Regions from separate parts of the Rhizobium sp. BK491 genome, predicted to be linked through region 2. Evidence: riboswitches for the same ligand, from Rfam matches in the RefSeq annotation. Region 2 holds a riboswitch; each other region holds the start of a gene.
What was found. Region 2 has a riboswitch for cobalamin ahead of nrdH (glutaredoxin-like protein NrdH). Riboswitches for the same ligand answer to the same signal wherever they lie in the genome.
Positions count from the first base shown of each region.

Region 1: linked by a shared signal. The riboswitch ahead of FHX05_RS15965 (ABC transporter substrate-binding protein) and the one ahead of nrdH (glutaredoxin-like protein NrdH) in region 2 are both predicted to bind cobalamin.
Region 3: linked by a shared signal. The riboswitch ahead of cobU (bifunctional adenosylcobinamide kinase/adenosylcobinamide-phosphate guanylyltransferase) and the one ahead of nrdH (glutaredoxin-like protein NrdH) in region 2 are both predicted to bind cobalamin.
Region 4: linked by a shared signal. The riboswitch ahead of FHX05_RS26585 (DUF1636 domain-containing protein) and the one ahead of nrdH (glutaredoxin-like protein NrdH) in region 2 are both predicted to bind cobalamin.

Region 1 covers NZ_JACIAR010000003.1:340,531-344,526, reverse strand. The annotation lists gene FHX05_RS15970 (iron chelate uptake ABC transporter family permease subunit) at 1-784, opposite strand, end outside; gene FHX05_RS15965 (ABC transporter substrate-binding protein) at 788-1,804, opposite strand; cobalamin riboswitch at 1,969-2,225, opposite strand; gene FHX05_RS15960 (diguanylate cyclase) at 2,307-3,452, opposite strand; gene FHX05_RS15955 (hypothetical protein) at 3,617-3,996, shown strand, end outside.
Region 2 covers NZ_JACIAR010000003.1:653,465-657,460, reverse strand. The annotation lists gene nrdE (class 1b ribonucleoside-diphosphate reductase subunit alpha) at 1-1,777, opposite strand, end outside; gene nrdI (class Ib ribonucleoside-diphosphate reductase assembly flavoprotein NrdI) at 1,765-2,160, opposite strand; gene nrdH (glutaredoxin-like protein NrdH) at 2,172-2,393, opposite strand; cobalamin riboswitch at 2,642-2,860, opposite strand; gene FHX05_RS17460 (FUSC family protein) at 2,982-3,996, opposite strand, start outside.
Region 3 covers NZ_JACIAR010000001.1:597,334-601,329, forward strand. The annotation lists gene cobN (cobaltochelatase subunit CobN) at 1-354, opposite strand, end outside; gene cobW (cobalamin biosynthesis protein CobW) at 364-1,413, opposite strand; gene cobU (bifunctional adenosylcobinamide kinase/adenosylcobinamide-phosphate guanylyltransferase) at 1,419-1,943, opposite strand; cobalamin riboswitch at 2,084-2,483, opposite strand; gene FHX05_RS03015 (chloride channel protein) at 2,664-3,996, shown strand, end outside.
Region 4 covers NZ_JACIAR010000009.1:129,764-133,759, forward strand. The annotation lists gene FHX05_RS26570 (iron ABC transporter permease) at 1-33, opposite strand, end outside; gene FHX05_RS26575 (ABC transporter substrate-binding protein) at 100-1,059, opposite strand; gene FHX05_RS26580 (ABC transporter ATP-binding protein) at 1,068-1,850, opposite strand; gene FHX05_RS26585 (DUF1636 domain-containing protein) at 1,870-2,283, opposite strand; cobalamin riboswitch at 2,391-2,607, opposite strand; gene FHX05_RS30545 (metalloregulator ArsR/SmtB family transcription factor) at 3,198-3,488, shown strand; gene FHX05_RS30550 (hypothetical protein) at 3,506-3,865, shown strand; gene FHX05_RS26595 (hypothetical protein) at 3,919-3,996, opposite strand, start outside.

The sequences.
Region 1 (3,996 bases), 310 kb from region 2:
CTGCCGTCATGAAAGCCGTCACGCCAAGCAGAACGACTTGGGCGCGCTTGACCGCAATGCCAAGCGATGCGGCAGCATCCGTGCCGAAGATGAAGGCATCGAGCACGCGGACATGCGCCATGCAGACGGCGAAGCCGATGATGGCGACCGGCCCTGAAAGATAAACGTCCGGCCAGCGCACGCCGCTCATGGAGCCGAGCAGCCAGAACATGACGCCCCTCGCCTGCTCCGCATTGGCCGAGGTGGTGACGATATAGGAGGTGAGCGCGTTGAAAAGCTGCGAACCGGCGACGCCGCATAGAATGATGCGCTCACTCGTGCCGCCGACCCCGGCGGCAAGCAGGCCGACGAAAAGAAAGGCTGCAACCGCGCCGAGGAAGGCGCCGCCGGAAAGGCCTAGAATGCCGTAGCCAAGACCGAGGATCATGATGCAGACCGCCCCGGTGGAGGCGCCGGCGGAAATCCCGAGCACAAAGGGTTCGGCGAGCGGATTGCGCAGCAACGCCTGCAAGACCACCCCGCTCAAGGCAAGCGACGCACCGGTGCTTGCAGCAACGAGCGCGCGGCTCAGGCGATAGTCCCAGACGATCCCCTGATGGATCCGGCTGAGTTCGAAGCTCGTTCCGAACAACCGGTTCGAAACGGCCTTTACTGTGGTCGACAGCGGGATCGAAATCTCGCCGATCGATACGGCGAGGCTGATCATGAAGGTCAGAAGAATGACGGCAGCCATGGCGAGCGCCAAGAGCGCCCACCATGTCCTGCGTTTTGCGGCGAGACCCATATCTTACTGCGCCAGGCCGAAGGACTTGATGCCCTTGGCCAATACTTCAATGCCGTCGATGGTGCGGATGGTCGGGTTCATCGACTGCGCATCCATCATGACGAAACGCTTGTTCTTAACGGCGTCGAGCTGGCTGGTGACTGGATCTTTTTCGAGGAAATCGACTTTGACCTTCGGATCGTCGGCCGCATAGCGGCGGCGGTCCATGGTGGCTATGACGATCACGGCCGGGTTGGCCTGCGAAATGGTTTCCCAACCGACCATCGGCCATTCTTCTTCCGTCGTCACCACGTTTCTGGCGCCGAGCGTCTTCAGGATATAGGCCGGCGCGCTGTTCTTGCCGGCGATATAGGCATCGCCATTGACCTCCTTGCTGGAGAACCAGAACACGATCGGAAGATCCTTGGCCTTGGCAGCGGCAATCGAAGCGACTGCATCCGCCTCGCGCTTTTTCAGATCCGCGATCAGGGCATCGCCGCGATCCCTAACGTCGAAGATCTGCGAGAGCTCGGCGATTTCCTGATAGACCAGATCCATCGTGAAAAGCTCCTTCCGCACACCATCGCCGCCATCGGTATTGACCTTGGCGACACAATCGGTCGGAGCAACATAGGTATTGATCCTGAGTTCCGAAAATTGCTGGCGTGTGCCGACGGAACCCTGCGCGCCGACATGCCATTCGAATTCGGCAGCGACGAGATCCGGAGCCTTGCCAACGACGGATTCGAAGCTCGGATCGTTATCGGCGAGCCGCGGGATCTTGCCGTTGACTTCGGCATATTGCGGCAGAACCGGGCCGACCCAGACCGCCGTTCCGGCAATCTTGTCGGCAAGGCCGAGCGAAAAGAGGATTTCAGTCATGCCCTGGCCGAGCGAAACGATCTTGGCCGGAGCCTTTTCAAAAGTGACCTTCTGACCGCAATTATCGATGGTGAGAGGATATTGGGTGGCGGCAAAACCGGAGCCGGCAAAACCGGTCAGCCCAAGTGCAAATGCAATGGTCGTCAAAAAATGGCGCATAAACGATCTCGATAGGATTAAGGAAACGGGGCGGCGTCAGCGCGATCGCGCTGAGAAAGACGGCCGCCGGCTGCGGAGATCCCAATCAAGGCCGATAGGTGTCGGATAATGTCGAAGGCGCAGGTCAATCATTCTCTGTCCTTTCCGAGCATCCCCGCCCGGCTGATTGGATCGTGATCGACGGCAGGTCTCCTGGCTTGCGGATATCTGACGATCATCGGCCTTCCCGCAAGCATGCTTGCAGTGGCGCGGCTCAAAGCCTCAGGAAGGAACCAGCAGGCTGGTCATTCCCGGATGATCGGCAATCCGCTTACAGTTGCGGGGGCAGCCACGGTCTAGGTCCCGCTTGGGTCATCCTCACCGTGTTCCCTATTAATCCCCGCGGAGTCTTCCTTGGGGAACCGTCACGTCCAGTTATTCCGGACTGCCCCGTTCCGTCAAGGACGCTTGGATAGAAATGAGACAGAGCACGCCATGCCCATGGGAAGGAAAGGCGGCGGGCCTATGCGGCCTCTGCCAGTTCCACACGATTTCTCCCGCCCGCCTTCGCCCGATAAAGCGCCTTGTCGGCGGCCTCGAGCACATGTTTGAAATCCGTCGTCGGTTCGAGGGAGCAGGCGATGCCGATGCTGACCGTGACATGGACGGCCTCCTGCTCGAACATCAAGGTCGTATCCTCGATATCCTTGCGAATTTTCTCCGCAACGGCAGCCGCAGCCCGCGTATCGGTGTTGGGCAGCAGCACGACGATCTCCTCGCCGCCATAACGGGCGGCAATGTCGGTCTTGCGGACGGTTTGCCTGATGACATCGGCCAACCGCGCCAGAACGGTGTCACCGAAGGAATGGCCCCAGCTATCGTTGATCTTCTTGAAGTGATCGATATCGAGCATGATGATCGAGAAGGGGATACGCCGCATACCCGCTTCCTTGCTGCATCGATCGCCTTCGCGCTGCAGCACCCGGCGGTTGGGAAGCCTTGTCAGCGGATCGAGGCTCGCTTCATTCTCCAGCGCGCGCTGGATGCCAATGCGATATTGCTCCCGCTGCAAGAGATCCGACAACAGCATGACACCGAGGATATTGACGATCGTTACCGGAAGTGTTGCCGAGATAAGAAGGGCGCGCGCAACCGCCCACGGAAAAAGGAAAACAACCACAATGGATGAACAGGTCGCCAGACCGAACAGAGCCGATCGCCGCCATCCCGTGCCGGTCCATTGCCGCGGCAGCAGAGTGAGTACATAGCCGGCGATTGCAACGATTACGATGCCGGCCACGCCGACCACCGCGCCCATGCCGCCCACCATGTACCGAAACAGCGCCATCATCGCCGCAGCGACAATGGTTCCCAAAAGGCCGCCATAGATTGGCGTAAGGACAAGGAGGATCGACCGGCCATCCTGGATCACACCTGGCATCCATTGGATGGGATCGCCCATGGACAGGATGCCGACTAGCCCGAACAACAGCCCGACGGCCACGGATTTCAAAGCGCCGCGCTCGACGATACGGATGACCCAGGAATAGGCATAGACAATAATCGCCACCTGGCCGAGGACACGTATTAGCGAGATCAGATGTGTTTCGACTTCCATGGCGATTCCCAGTCTTCGCAACGCGCCGCGATAGATGAGCTGCGGCGGCATGGTCGAAGTCCTTACGAGATACCATGCGATCTCTAAAAATAGTTTATATGCCTCTCATCGATCGGCAGTGCGGCGGCATCGCGGCACGAATTGACGCATTGCGCTTGTGATGCGCCTGCCCTATGACTGAAACCTTATCCGCGAATGCGGTGGTGGGGACAAGCATGCGGAAGACGATTTCGCGAACATTTCAGTGGAGCGCGCGCATTCTTTGCGCCGTTGCGCTGTTGCTCATCGACTTCGCCCATCAACCGATCGTCGCAACCGCGGACGAAATATCCCCGATCGAGCTTGCCCAGTACCGGCTTCCGGATGGCTCCCTGCCCGTCCTTTGCATCACCTACAAGGATGCCGATGGCAAGGTGCACGGGAAAGCCTACGCACCCGGATGCGAGGCATGCCGGATTGCGTCCGCCGCGATGCTGCCTGCGCCTCCTACCGACATTTGTGAGCGCCTTGCCTCCCCGCGTGGAGAGACGGTCGTCGCAAGATCGGAGGCGTTCCACCGCCAGCTTTATCCGCCGAATACAGGCCCGAGAGCACC
Region 2 (3,996 bases):
TCTTGAGTTCCAGCCAATCTTCCTGGGTCGGAACGGCAATGCCGGCCTTTTCGAAGATCTCCGCGACACGTTCGGTCGCAGGCTTCCATTCCTGGTTCGTATATTTGTCGAAATATTCGCCGGAGGCGTATTTCGAATTCTCGAAGCCCTTGAAGCTCTGGCCTCGCTCGACCGCAAGCAGGTTCGAGCCGCGAATGGCGTGGTAGGTCACCGTATAGAAATAGATATTGGTGAAATCGACGCCTTCTTCCGAACCGTAGAAAATGCGCTCGCGGGCGAGATAGCCGTGCAGGTTCATCTGGCCGAGGCCGATCGCATGGCTTTCGTCATTGCCCTTCTCGATCGACGGTACGGAGGAGATATGGCTCATGTCGGAGACAGCCGTCAGCGCGCGGATCGACATTTCGATCGTCTTGCCGAAATCGGGGCTGTCCATCGCGGCAGCAATGTTGAGCGAGCCGAGATTGCAGGAGATGTCCTTGCCCATATGCTTGTAGGCGAGGTCGTCGTTGTATTCGCTGGCTTCGCTGACCTGCAGGATTTCAGAGCAGAGATTGCTCATGGTGATGCGGCCGGCAACCGGATTGGCGCGGTTCACCGTGTCCTCGAACATGATGTAGGGGTAGCCGCTCTCGAACTGGATTTCGGCGATCACCTGGAAGAATTCGCGCGCCTTGATCTTCTTCTTGCGGATGCGGCTGTCGCCCACCATCTCGCGATACTTCTCCGTCACCGAGATTTCGGTAAACGGCACGCCGTAGACGCGCTCCACGTCGTAGGGCGAGAAGAGATACATATCCTCGTTGTTCTTCGCGAGCTCGAAGGTGATGTCCGGAATGACCACGCCGAGCGACAGTGTCTTGATGCGGATCTTCTCGTCGGCATTTTCTCGCTTGGTATCGAGGAAGCGCATGATGTCCGGGTGGTGGGCGTTCAGATAGACGGCGCCCGCCCCCTGCCGCGCGCCAAGCTGGTTGGCATAGGAGAAGGAATCTTCCAGCAGCTTCATGACGGGAATGATGCCGGACGACTGGTTCTCGATGTGCTTGATCGGCGCACCGGCCTCACGGATGTTGGTGAGCGATAGCGCCACGCCTCCGCCGCGTTTCGAAAGCTGCAGAGCCGAGTTAATGGCGCGGCCAATCGATTCCATATTGTCTTCGACACGCAGCAGGAAGCAGGAGACCAGCTCTCCGCGCTGCTTCTTGCCGGCATTGAGGAAGGTCGGCGTTGCCGGCTGGAACCGGCCGGAGATGATCTCGTCGACCAGATCGCGGGCAAGTTGCTCGCTGCCCTGCGCCAGCGTCAGCGCGACCATGCAGATGCGGTCTTCATAACGCTCGAGATAACGTTTTCCGTCGAAGGTCTTCAGCGTGTAGCTGGTGTAGTATTTGAAGGCGCCGAGGAAAGTCGGGAAACGGAACTTCTTCGCATAGGCGTGATCGAAGAGATCGCGCACGAAATTGAAGGAATATTGGTCGAGCACCTCCTGCTCATAATAACCTTCCGTCACCAGATAATCGAGCTTTTCCCTAAGGTTATGGAAAAAGACCGTGTTCTGGTTAACGTGCTGCAGGAAGTATTGCTTCGCCGCCATGCGATCCTTGTCGAGCTGGATTTTTCCGTGCTCGTCATAGAGGTTCAGCATGGCGTTCAGGGCGTGATAATCCAAGGCCGTCTCCGGGGCCTTTGCCGGGCGGTCATTCGCGGGAGCAGGAAAAGTGCTCTGCGTTTTTTCGCCTGCATCCCGCGACAAAGAAGAGCTTAGCGTGTCCAAAATCGTTCCAATCCGTGTCTGACATTGGCGACATCCTCATCCGTGCCCAGAAGTTCGAACCGATAGAGATACGGTACCTGGCATCTGGCAGAGATGATGTCGCCGGCGATCCCATAGGTCGCGCCGAAGTTGCTGTTGCCCGCGGCGATGACCCCGCGGATGTTCGAACGGTTGCCCGCATCGTTGAGGAAGCGGATCACCTGCTTGGGCACGGCCCCCTTGCCGCCTTCGCCGCAATAGGTCGGGACGATCAGGACGTAGGGCGAGGTCGCACGAAACTCGTCGCCCGCGGCAAGCGGGATACGAGCAGCCGGCAATGCGAGCTTGACAACGAAGCGATGGGTATTTTCCGACCGGCTGGAGAAATAGACGATCTCGCCCACGGCCCGGATCCTTAAGCGAGGGTGCTGATCATGTCGGGACGGAAGCCGGCCCAATGCAGTTTACCGGCGACAACAACCGGAACCTGACGATAGCCGAGACCTTGCACCAGCTCATAGGCGGCGGCATCGGTCGATACGTCGACGATGGTGTAGTCGATGCCTTGGCGATCAAGCGCGCGGGTGGTTGCCGTGCACTGGACACAGGCGGGTTTGCTGTAGACGGTAATGCTCATGAGGTATCCTCGTATGGATGGGCACAGAAAATCGCTCGGGCATCGGATGATGCCCGCTCGGCGGGTGAAAAGTGGAGGTAAGCCTAGCCGGCGGCCGGACGCATTTCAGCGGCCGTCATTCGCGCGGGCGACTATGAATACTCAATAACATGGACTTCACCCCGAAGTTATTCATGCGGGGTCTTCAAGGAAGCGATGACGGCGATCCTGCCGCATGAACCATCGCTCGCCAGTCGGACACCCCGCCCGTGGACGTTGTTGCTCAAGGCAGGTCTCCTGGCTCGCGGGTCATAACATTCGTCCTGCCTTCCCAAGACACAAGGCCCCAGTGACGTCATCAAACGAATGCTCGCCGCTCACAGTTGCGGGGGCAGCTCCGGCTTGGCAATCATCATGCTCGCCGACCGGATTCCCATCTTAGCCTCCAATCCTTGCGAATCAGAAGAACCTCGAACACTATATATAGTATCCTCGGTTAAAATTGCGTCAACTGCTTCGACAGCCTCAATCGGATTTCCATGTTGATGGATGTCGACCATCGCACCCAACGCAGAGACTTGGGACTGGCCAAAAACAGGCTGGAGCCTTTCAATTGACGTTGCTTTCGCGGATGCGGTCGGCGAGATCGAGAAAATTCTGGCGCATGCGTCGCAATGTGAAATCGAGACCGAACAACCGGCCCGTTTCGCTAAATCCCATCGACTGGGCAGCCTCGGAAGTCTGAAGAGTGCTGAACGCGGCGTCGAAAGCCGCGTCGCCTGCCGAAAGCACATCCGGATCGATTTCACCACCGGCACGCAACGCCCGGCCGCATGCCTCCGCAAAGCGGGCCTGTGCCTCCAGCATTCCGCCTGCCTGCGGCCCGATCGCTTCGACAATCGCCGGCGGGAAAGGTGTTTCCACGATGTGGCTGAGATAGGTCATGTCGTTGCGGATGCGCCAGAGCGAACGGGGAATGGCCTCCGAAATTCCCTGTCGTGTCAGCCAGAAGGCGCGCTCGCGCTGCGCGTCGCTCAAAAGCGCTTCTGTCGCCATCAAGGACTGACGCAGGGCGATATTTGCCTCGGTGGCCGATACCGGCTCCCCCTTTTCGACGCCGGCTGCGAGCCTTCGCAAGATCTGCGCCATGACATCGAGTGCCGACCCGAAGCGATCCAAAACCATGGTCCGCGAGCGCGTCGGCAGGATGAACAGGCTGGCGAGCACGCCGACGACACCGCCCAGGGTAATTTCGGCGATGCGATCGATCACGAAAATCTCGACGGGAACGGCGGCGGAATGTGTCAGCATGACGATCGCGGCCGTCAGTCCGGCATTGCGCAGACGAGGCACGCGCACCGCCACGAAACTTGAAACGCCGACGACGCAGATCAGTGCAATGCCAATCGCAAACGGCTCCTGCGGCGTGACGAATACCGCAATACCTCCGAGCACGGCGCCTGCAACTGTCGCAACCAGCCGGTCGAAAGCCGCTCCGGCGGTCGCGCCCACCGACGCCTGCATGACGATCAGTACCGTGAAGACGGCCCAATAGCCCTGCTGGAGATGGAGATGCTGTGAAATGGCATAGGTGATCGTGCACGCGATCATGACCCTTAGCGCC
Region 3 (3,996 bases), on a different contig from region 2:
ATCCGGCTTCGAATCCCCCGGCAGCACCGCAATCAAGGCGCCCTGGCGCGCCGCGCAGGCATGCAGCGCTTCCAGAGCATAATGGAAGTAACTCGCCCCTCCCAGCGCCCGCACGATGATGAGCTTCGCATGCCGCGCTGTCCTGTCGACATAGGTATCGACGGACATCGGATGCTTGAGGCTCATCAGGCTTGCAAGCCGAAGGGAACGGTCGCCCTCACCATGCGCCGCGGCAATCGCCGCAAGCTCGGTATCGGCAGCCGACAGAAAGAGGATATCGCCGGGCGACTGCCCAAGGTCGATCGCCTCCTCGCCGTCGCTGATCGTTCCCTTCTGTGCCAGGAGGAGATGCATGGATTTCCCTTAGGCCAGCGCCTCGATCGCCTTGCGCACGATCGTCTCGTCCATCTCGTGCAGACCGATCACCACGAGCCGGGTCGCGCGAGCTTCGCCCGGTGTCCAGGGGCGATCGAAATAGGTGTCGATGCGGCTGCCGACGGCCTGCACCTGCAGGCGCATGGGCTTGCCGGGGACATCGACAAAGCCCTTGAGGCGCAGCACGTCATGCTCCGCAATCACGCCCTTCAGCGCATCGACGAAAGCCACCGGATCGGCGATCGGGCCAAGCTCGACGACGAAGCTGTCGAACTCGTCGTGATCGTGCGGCGTGCCGTCCTCATGCTCCAGCTCGTGATGGGATTTGCGGTTGACAATATCGTCTTCCGTGCCGATTCCGAGGCCGAGCAGGATGGCGGCCGGCACATCGCCGTTCTTCGCTTCGATGATCGTCGGCTTGCGGACCGTGCGCGAGGCAACCTCGGCGCGGACGCGGCCGAGACCGTCGATATCGATCAGGTCGGTCTTATTGAGCACGATCAGATCGGCGCAGGTCAGCTGGTCCTCGAAAAGCTCTTCGATGGGGCTTTCGTGGTCGAGCGAATCATCCTCGACGCGAGCGGCTTCGACAGCGTCATGATTGTCAGCGAAACGGCCGGCAGCAACGGCGGCACTATCGACCACGGTGATGACGCCATCGACGGTGACGTGGGTGCGGATGTCGGGCCAGTTGAAGGCAGCGACCAGCGGCTGCGGCAGAGCAAGGCCTGACGTTTCGATGACGATGTGATCCGGGCGCGCATCGCGCTCTAGAAGCTTCGTCATCGTGGGGATGAAATCGTCGGCCACGGTGCAGCAGATGCAGCCATTGGTCAGCTCGATGATATCGTCTTCGGTGCAGTTCTCCGCGCCGCAGCCCTTCAGCACGTCGCCATCGACACCGAGATCGCCGAATTCGTTGATGATGAGCGCGATCTTCTTGCCGCCGGCATTCTGCAGGAGGTTGCGGATCATCGTCGTCTTGCCGGCTCCGAGGAAGCCGGTGATGACGGTGGCGGGAATCTTTTCCTGGTTCATATGCATCAACCCTTCATTTTCAGCGGCAGGCCCGCTGCGATAAAATAAACTTCGGCACTCGCCGCTGCGACCATTTGGTGCAGACGGCCGGCATGATCGCGAAACGCGCGCGCCATGCGATTTTCCGGCACGATTCCCAAGCCCACCTCGTTGGAGACGAGAACGAGCCTCGATCGTGCGGTCGGCAGAAAGGCGGTCAGGGCGGCAAATTCCGCCGCCATGTCACGCTCGGCCATCATCAAATTGGTGACCCATAGCGTCAGGCAGTCGACAAGCACGGCTCGCCCCTCGGCATCGATGGCGGCAAGCTGCCCGACAAGATCGATCGGCTCCTCATGCGTCTGCCAGAGATCGCCGCGGTCGGCACGATGCTTTGCGATGCGCTCGCGCATCTCCTCATCCCATGCCTGCCCTGTCGCCACATAGTGACGTTCAAGACCAGTGTCCAAAACCAGGGATTCGGCAAACCTGGATTTGCCGGAACGCGCGCCCCCAAGGACGAAGACTGCTCGGGAAGTCGAAGACGACATACGCTATGCCCGCTCCCACGCGGAAGCGAGGGTGGGCAGCACATCGCTGGAACCGGAAAACGGGCGCCTACACGCCGAAAACTCGTCTTGCGCCATGACAACCTCCGTGCTGGCAGCGGAACTTACGTCCCAGAACAGGCTCTGTGCCCGGCACGCATGGCAGGTCTCCTGGCTCGCGGATAAGGCGCCGCGACGGGGGCAGACCGAAACCGGTCGCCCCCAATCGTGCACAAGCGGGTCTTTCTCGCCTTCCCGGCAATGCATCATGAAAAGGCGGACGATTCGTAGAATAAGAGGCGTCCAGCCCCGGTTAATCATGATGCCACGCCAGTGGCTTTTTCGACTTGAGCCTGTCCCGCCCCGTTCGCCCCATGCGAACCATCGACAGAACAGGCTTCGAACCGAATGAAAGACCCTGACCGCTCTACAGTCGCGGGGTCGGCTGTGATGAGAACGCCCGAATTGGGTCCGTCCCTTCACATTCCCTTTTCATCCCATGCGGCAGATCGCCGCTCGGGAACCATTCGTTATGCCGGCAATGATTAGGCTTTCACTTACGTCAAGTCAATCAAGGGCATGGATGCGACCTGCGCCGTCCCGATTGCGAAATCGGCGGAAAATTCTCATGAAACCAGCGGCTTTTTTGCCGTATTTCTTTGATGTTAGGAGTTTATAGAGGGTAAGCTCTCACATTCGAGTAAAACGTATCGTCCGTTTCCCATGCTGCAGAAATTCCAACCGCGACGCCTCGGCGTCTTCTCGGCCCTATTCGATCTCGGTCGCTTCAGGGCATTGCTGCGCCGTGGCGAATTGGGACTTGTCTTCGCCGGAGCGCTGGTAGGCATAGTATCCGGCTGTGCGGTCACGGCGATGAGCTATATCTCGCGCAAACTTCACAGCGTCATCTATGGCATAACCGACTACGAACGCTTGAGTTCGGCGGCGATGGCAATTCGGGACAAATCGGTAGTGTTCATCGCACCAATCGCAGGCGGCATCATTCTCGGCATCCTGCTCTACATATTGTCCCGCACACGCAAAAAGCCGATGGTCGATCCGATCGAAGCCAATGCGCTGCACGGCGGTCGCATGTCGCTCACCGACAGTATCATCGTTGCCGTGCAGAACCTGATCTCGAATGGATTCGGCGCCTCTGTCGGGCTTGAAGCAGGTTACACACAGATTGCCGCCGGCATCGCCTCCAAATTCGGCTACAAGATGCAGATGCGCCGCGCGGATCTGCGCATGCTCGTCGGCTGCGGCGCGGCCGGCGCCATCGCCGCCGCTTTCAACGCGCCGCTCACCGGCGCCTTCTACGCCTTCGAGCTGATCATCGGCAGCTATTCGATCGTGACCCTGACACCCGTCGTCGTTTCGGCGCTGATATCCACAATGATCGCAAGACTGCTTGCCGGCGACGACTTTGCCATCGATATCGATCACTTCGGGGCGATCGTGCCGGCGGATTATCTTCCGGCCATCCTGCTCGGCGCCTTCTGCGCCGGTATCGGCATCCTGATCATGCAGGGCGTCGCATGGGTCGAGGAACTGGCGCGCAAAAGCTCGATCGCGCCGCCTTTCCGCCCTGCACTTGGCGGCTTGGTGGTGGGAACACTGGCGTTGATCTCGCCACAGGTTCTGTCTGCCGGCCACGGCGCCCTGCATCTTAACCTATCGGCCGATGTGACGCTGAGTGCACTTGTCGGCGTCTTCGTCCTGAAGTCCCTGGCATCAGCGGTCTCGATCGGCTCCGGCTTCAGAGGCGGTCTCTTCTTTGCGTCGTTGTTCATGGGTGCGCTGCTCGGCAAGATCTTCGCTTATTGCGCACCTTATTTCGATCACGCCACGCTGACGCCGGCCGTCTACGCAGTCGTCGGCATGAGCTCGCTTGCCGTCGCGATCATTGGCGGGCCGCTTACCATGACCTTCCTGGCGCTCGAAATCACCGGAGATTTTCCGATCACCGCCCTGGTTCTGGCGGCGGTCATCACCTCCTCGCTGGTGGTGCGCACGACCTTCGGCTACTCCTTCGCCACATGGCGCTTCCATTTGC
Region 4 (3,996 bases), on a different contig from region 2:
CAAAATGGTGAGAGACAACAATCGGGAACGCATGCAAACATCCATGGAGAACCAGCGCCCGGCCTTTGGCCGAGCACTTATGTCAAATAGCCGAACGGGTCAGAACATGTCCGGATGAAGAGCCTTGGCGAGCTTGCCGATCGCTTCGATATTGCGTGGCCCGGGAGTTGCCTCGACATAAGGCAGGACGACGAAGCGATCGTTTTTCACCGCCTCGATATTGGCGAAGGCCGGATTATTCTTCAAGAAAGCGATTTTCTGGGCAGCTGTCACCTGACCATAATCGACGATAGCGATTACCTGCGGATTTCTTTCGATCACTGGCTCCCATGAGACTTCCGTCCAGCTTTTTTCAACATCATCCATAACGTTGGTGCCACCGGCCGCCTCTATCATCGCGGTCGGAATACCGTAACGGCCTGACGTAAATGGCTTCTCCGCGCCGGAATCATAGACGAAGACTCGGGTAGGTTTGTCGATATGACCGATGTTGGCTTCAATCTCGCCAAGCTGTTTACGATAGTCGGTAACCAGCGCCTGCGCGCGATCCTCGACATGGAAGATCTTGCCAAGATTCTGCAGATCGACGAACATGTCGTCCATGGTGGGCTTGTTCTTCGGCATGATGAAGATGCACGATTCCGTAAGCTCATAGACCTTGATCCCGAGAGGCGCCAGGGTTTCAGGGGTTACCTCGCCACCGACTTTCATGCCGTAATTCCAGCCCGCGAAATAGAAGTCGGCGTTGGCGTTCAGAAGGACTTCCTTCGTCGGATATTTAGGGGAGAGTTCGGGCAATTCCTTGACGCCCTCGCGGAGCTTTTCATCAAGGGTCTTCCAGCCGGATACCCCGGTATAACCGACCATGTGATCCTGAAGCTTCAGCGCAAGCATCATCTCGGTGAGGTTGACGTCGTTGGAAACGGCGCGCTCCGGGACCTTATCGAACGTAACATCGCGATTGCAACTCCTGACCGTCACGGGATCGGCCATGGCTGTGCCCGAAAGGGCGGCTACGGCGATAAATGCCGCAGCCTGGATCGATATGCGGAAAGTCATCAAAACTCCTATGATTGAAGGGAAAAGGTAAAACGGCGGGCGGTGTTGCCGCCGGTGTGATGGATCTCGGCGGAAACGCCGAAGGCTGCGGTGATCTGCTGCGTCGTCAGCACGTCATCAGGCGTTCCATAGCCGCTCGCCCTACCAGCATGGATGACGGCCACATGCGTGGCAAAATCGGCGACGAAATTGATGTCGTGCAGCGTCGTGACGATTGTCAGGTCGAGCGTTTTGAGCAATGCAAGGACTTCAAGCTGGTGGCGGATGTCGAGATGATTGGTGGGCTCGTCGAGGATGATCACCTCCGGGGTCTGCGCGAGTGCACGGGCAACCAGCACGCGTTGCTTTTCGCCGCCGGACAAGGAGGAGAACCGCCGGGACGCCAGGCTAAGGAGATCGAGACGTGCCAATGAGGCGGCGGTCGCGTCGTGATCCTCGTCGCTCCAGCGCCCAACGCCCTTACGATGCGGAATGCGGCCCATCATGACGATGTCGCGGACACTGAAGGGGAAGTCGCCCGGCGTTTCCTGAAGAACAACCGCTATGCGGCGAGCGACCTCCCGTGGCGCGATTGACCAGAGGTCATTGCCATCGAACAGGACTGAACCTTTGAGCGGTCGTAGATTGCGATAGAGGCAACGAAGCAGAGTCGATTTGCCTGCTCCGTTCGGTCCTATGATTGCCAAACGATCGCCGGCTTCAATGGAAAGGCCGACGTCACGGATGATGAGTTTGTCTTTGGAGGGCCCCCAGGCAAGCTGGTGGGCCGCCAGCAATGGGTGTCTTTGCATGGTCGCCACGGTGGAATTCCTACTGCAAAGATTCGGGGCAAGATTCGCTGGAGAGCATCGCGGAGGGAATGCGCGCCAACGTCTTGCCGGCCAAGGTTTTCGAGCGCTCGGCTGCCCGTGTCATGCCGTCGGAACGCTCACGATAGATACGGGCAAAGGCGACCAGCTCACCGATGTCGGCCTCACCCTCGATGTCGCCGAAGAGATAAGTTGCCTTCGCTGTCGCCTGAAACGCGACCGTGCAGGGCCGCGTGCAGCCGGCCATGCAGACGCTGCCTGCTACGCTGAAATCATCCGAGAGGGCCGTGCCGGCCTGAGCGATTGCCGCCTGCAGTTGGCTCAGCAGCCGCAGCCCCGGTTTGCATGGTGTACCAAAGTGGCGGCAATCCGTGCACACGGTGATCCGGTGCATCCGTTCGTTCGCATTGTGCATGAATAGCCTCCTTGAGCATTCGCCGGAGGCAAAATCACGATGGGACGCAAAGGCGCAAAAGCGCTGCCGCCCAACCACGTATTTTCCATCGGAACACCCCGTCCGTTGCGGTTGACATCATTGATGGCAGGTCTCCTGGCTCGCGGGTCACAGCCCGTTCGCACCTTCCCGGCTTTGACGCCAGTGGTATTTGCGAACGTGCTCTCCGCTTACAGTTGCGGGGGCAGCCACGGTTTAGGCCCCTGATGGGTAATCCGCACCGTGTTCCCTTTTCAGCCGCATGCCGAATTCCTCGACAGCAGCACCATCACGTCTATGGATGACACACCGCAAGCTCAGTGACAATCGTCTGTCGAACTCTATACACATCGTCTATTTTCCCTGAGAGTGTGCGACTTGAATAAGTTCGACCTTTGTTATGATATAACGTTTACAATAACAAGTATTCTCTATCAAGTCGATGCTAGCGGGAGGTGGGCTTGCCCTAAGTGGAAAAGCGACGGCATAGAGCGTTGTTGCTAGACGATGTCACCGTACGGCTGGAGCTGAGTAAGTATCTTCCAAAAATTATCTAGCAAGGCGCACTTAGCCACAGCTGCTCCAAACGGATTTGATTTCATCACGGCAAGACGGTGAATTCCGGCCAACCGGATACCCTTCAAAACTTGTTTGGCGTTGATATAGGCAACTCTGATCGCCTTGCGCGAGCGAGGATAAGCGCAAAGATCGCTGCCGATGGGGCGAAGCGGTCGGACAAGAGGGGCGATCACGGCCGACCTGCGGTGGGGGTCTGCCATAATCTCGGTGGTGGTTTTCTTTAGAGCTGCGACGGCATGCTGGCAGAGATTTCTCATTGACATCACGGATCAATTAATCCAATATTCTATCTAACAATAGAATATTGGATTAATGGCATGGCCACAGAGCAGCAATTGGATGTCGCCGCGACAATGTTCAGGGCTCTTTCAGATCCTCTGCGGCTCAAAACGCTCATCCTCCTGGCCCAGAAGGAACGAAGTGTCGGCGAGCTCTCCGAGATCGAGGGGGAAAAGATCGGCACCATGTCGGCCCGCCTCAAGGTTCTGCTGACCGCCCGCCTGGTCAGGAGACGCAAGGATGGACAGAACGCCATTTATTCCATTGCTGACAACCACGTTCTGGCCCTGATCGACAACGCGATCGACCACGCCTGCGAACACCATTGAAGCGAAAGGAAAGATCCATGAGCAACTGCAATCTGCCGCACCACGACCACCATGATCACAAGCACGGCGCCGGCTGCGGCCATGTTGCCGTCAAGCATGGTGATCATATCGATTATCTCCATGATGGACACCTCCATCATCCGCATGGGGACCATGTCGATGAACATGTCATCGAAGTGACGACAACCAATCCAGATGGATGCCGCCCGCTCAAGGATCATATTGGCCATGCTGCCGGCCACGTTCATGGACCAGGTTGCGGTCATGAGGCGGTCCCACATAGCGATCATACCGATTACCTGGTCGATGGACGTCTGCACCATCAGCATGGCGACCATTGCGACGATCATGGTCCGCTTGAAGTCGTGGCGGCCTGATTTCGAGTTTTTGATGGGGCGAAGCGCACACTCGCCCTTGCCCCATCGCACCTTTATCGGCCTTCGATAATTACGCGCTCAACCGGAAGTTTTCGATCGAACAGCAAGGCGGATGCCTCACCAAGAGTGCA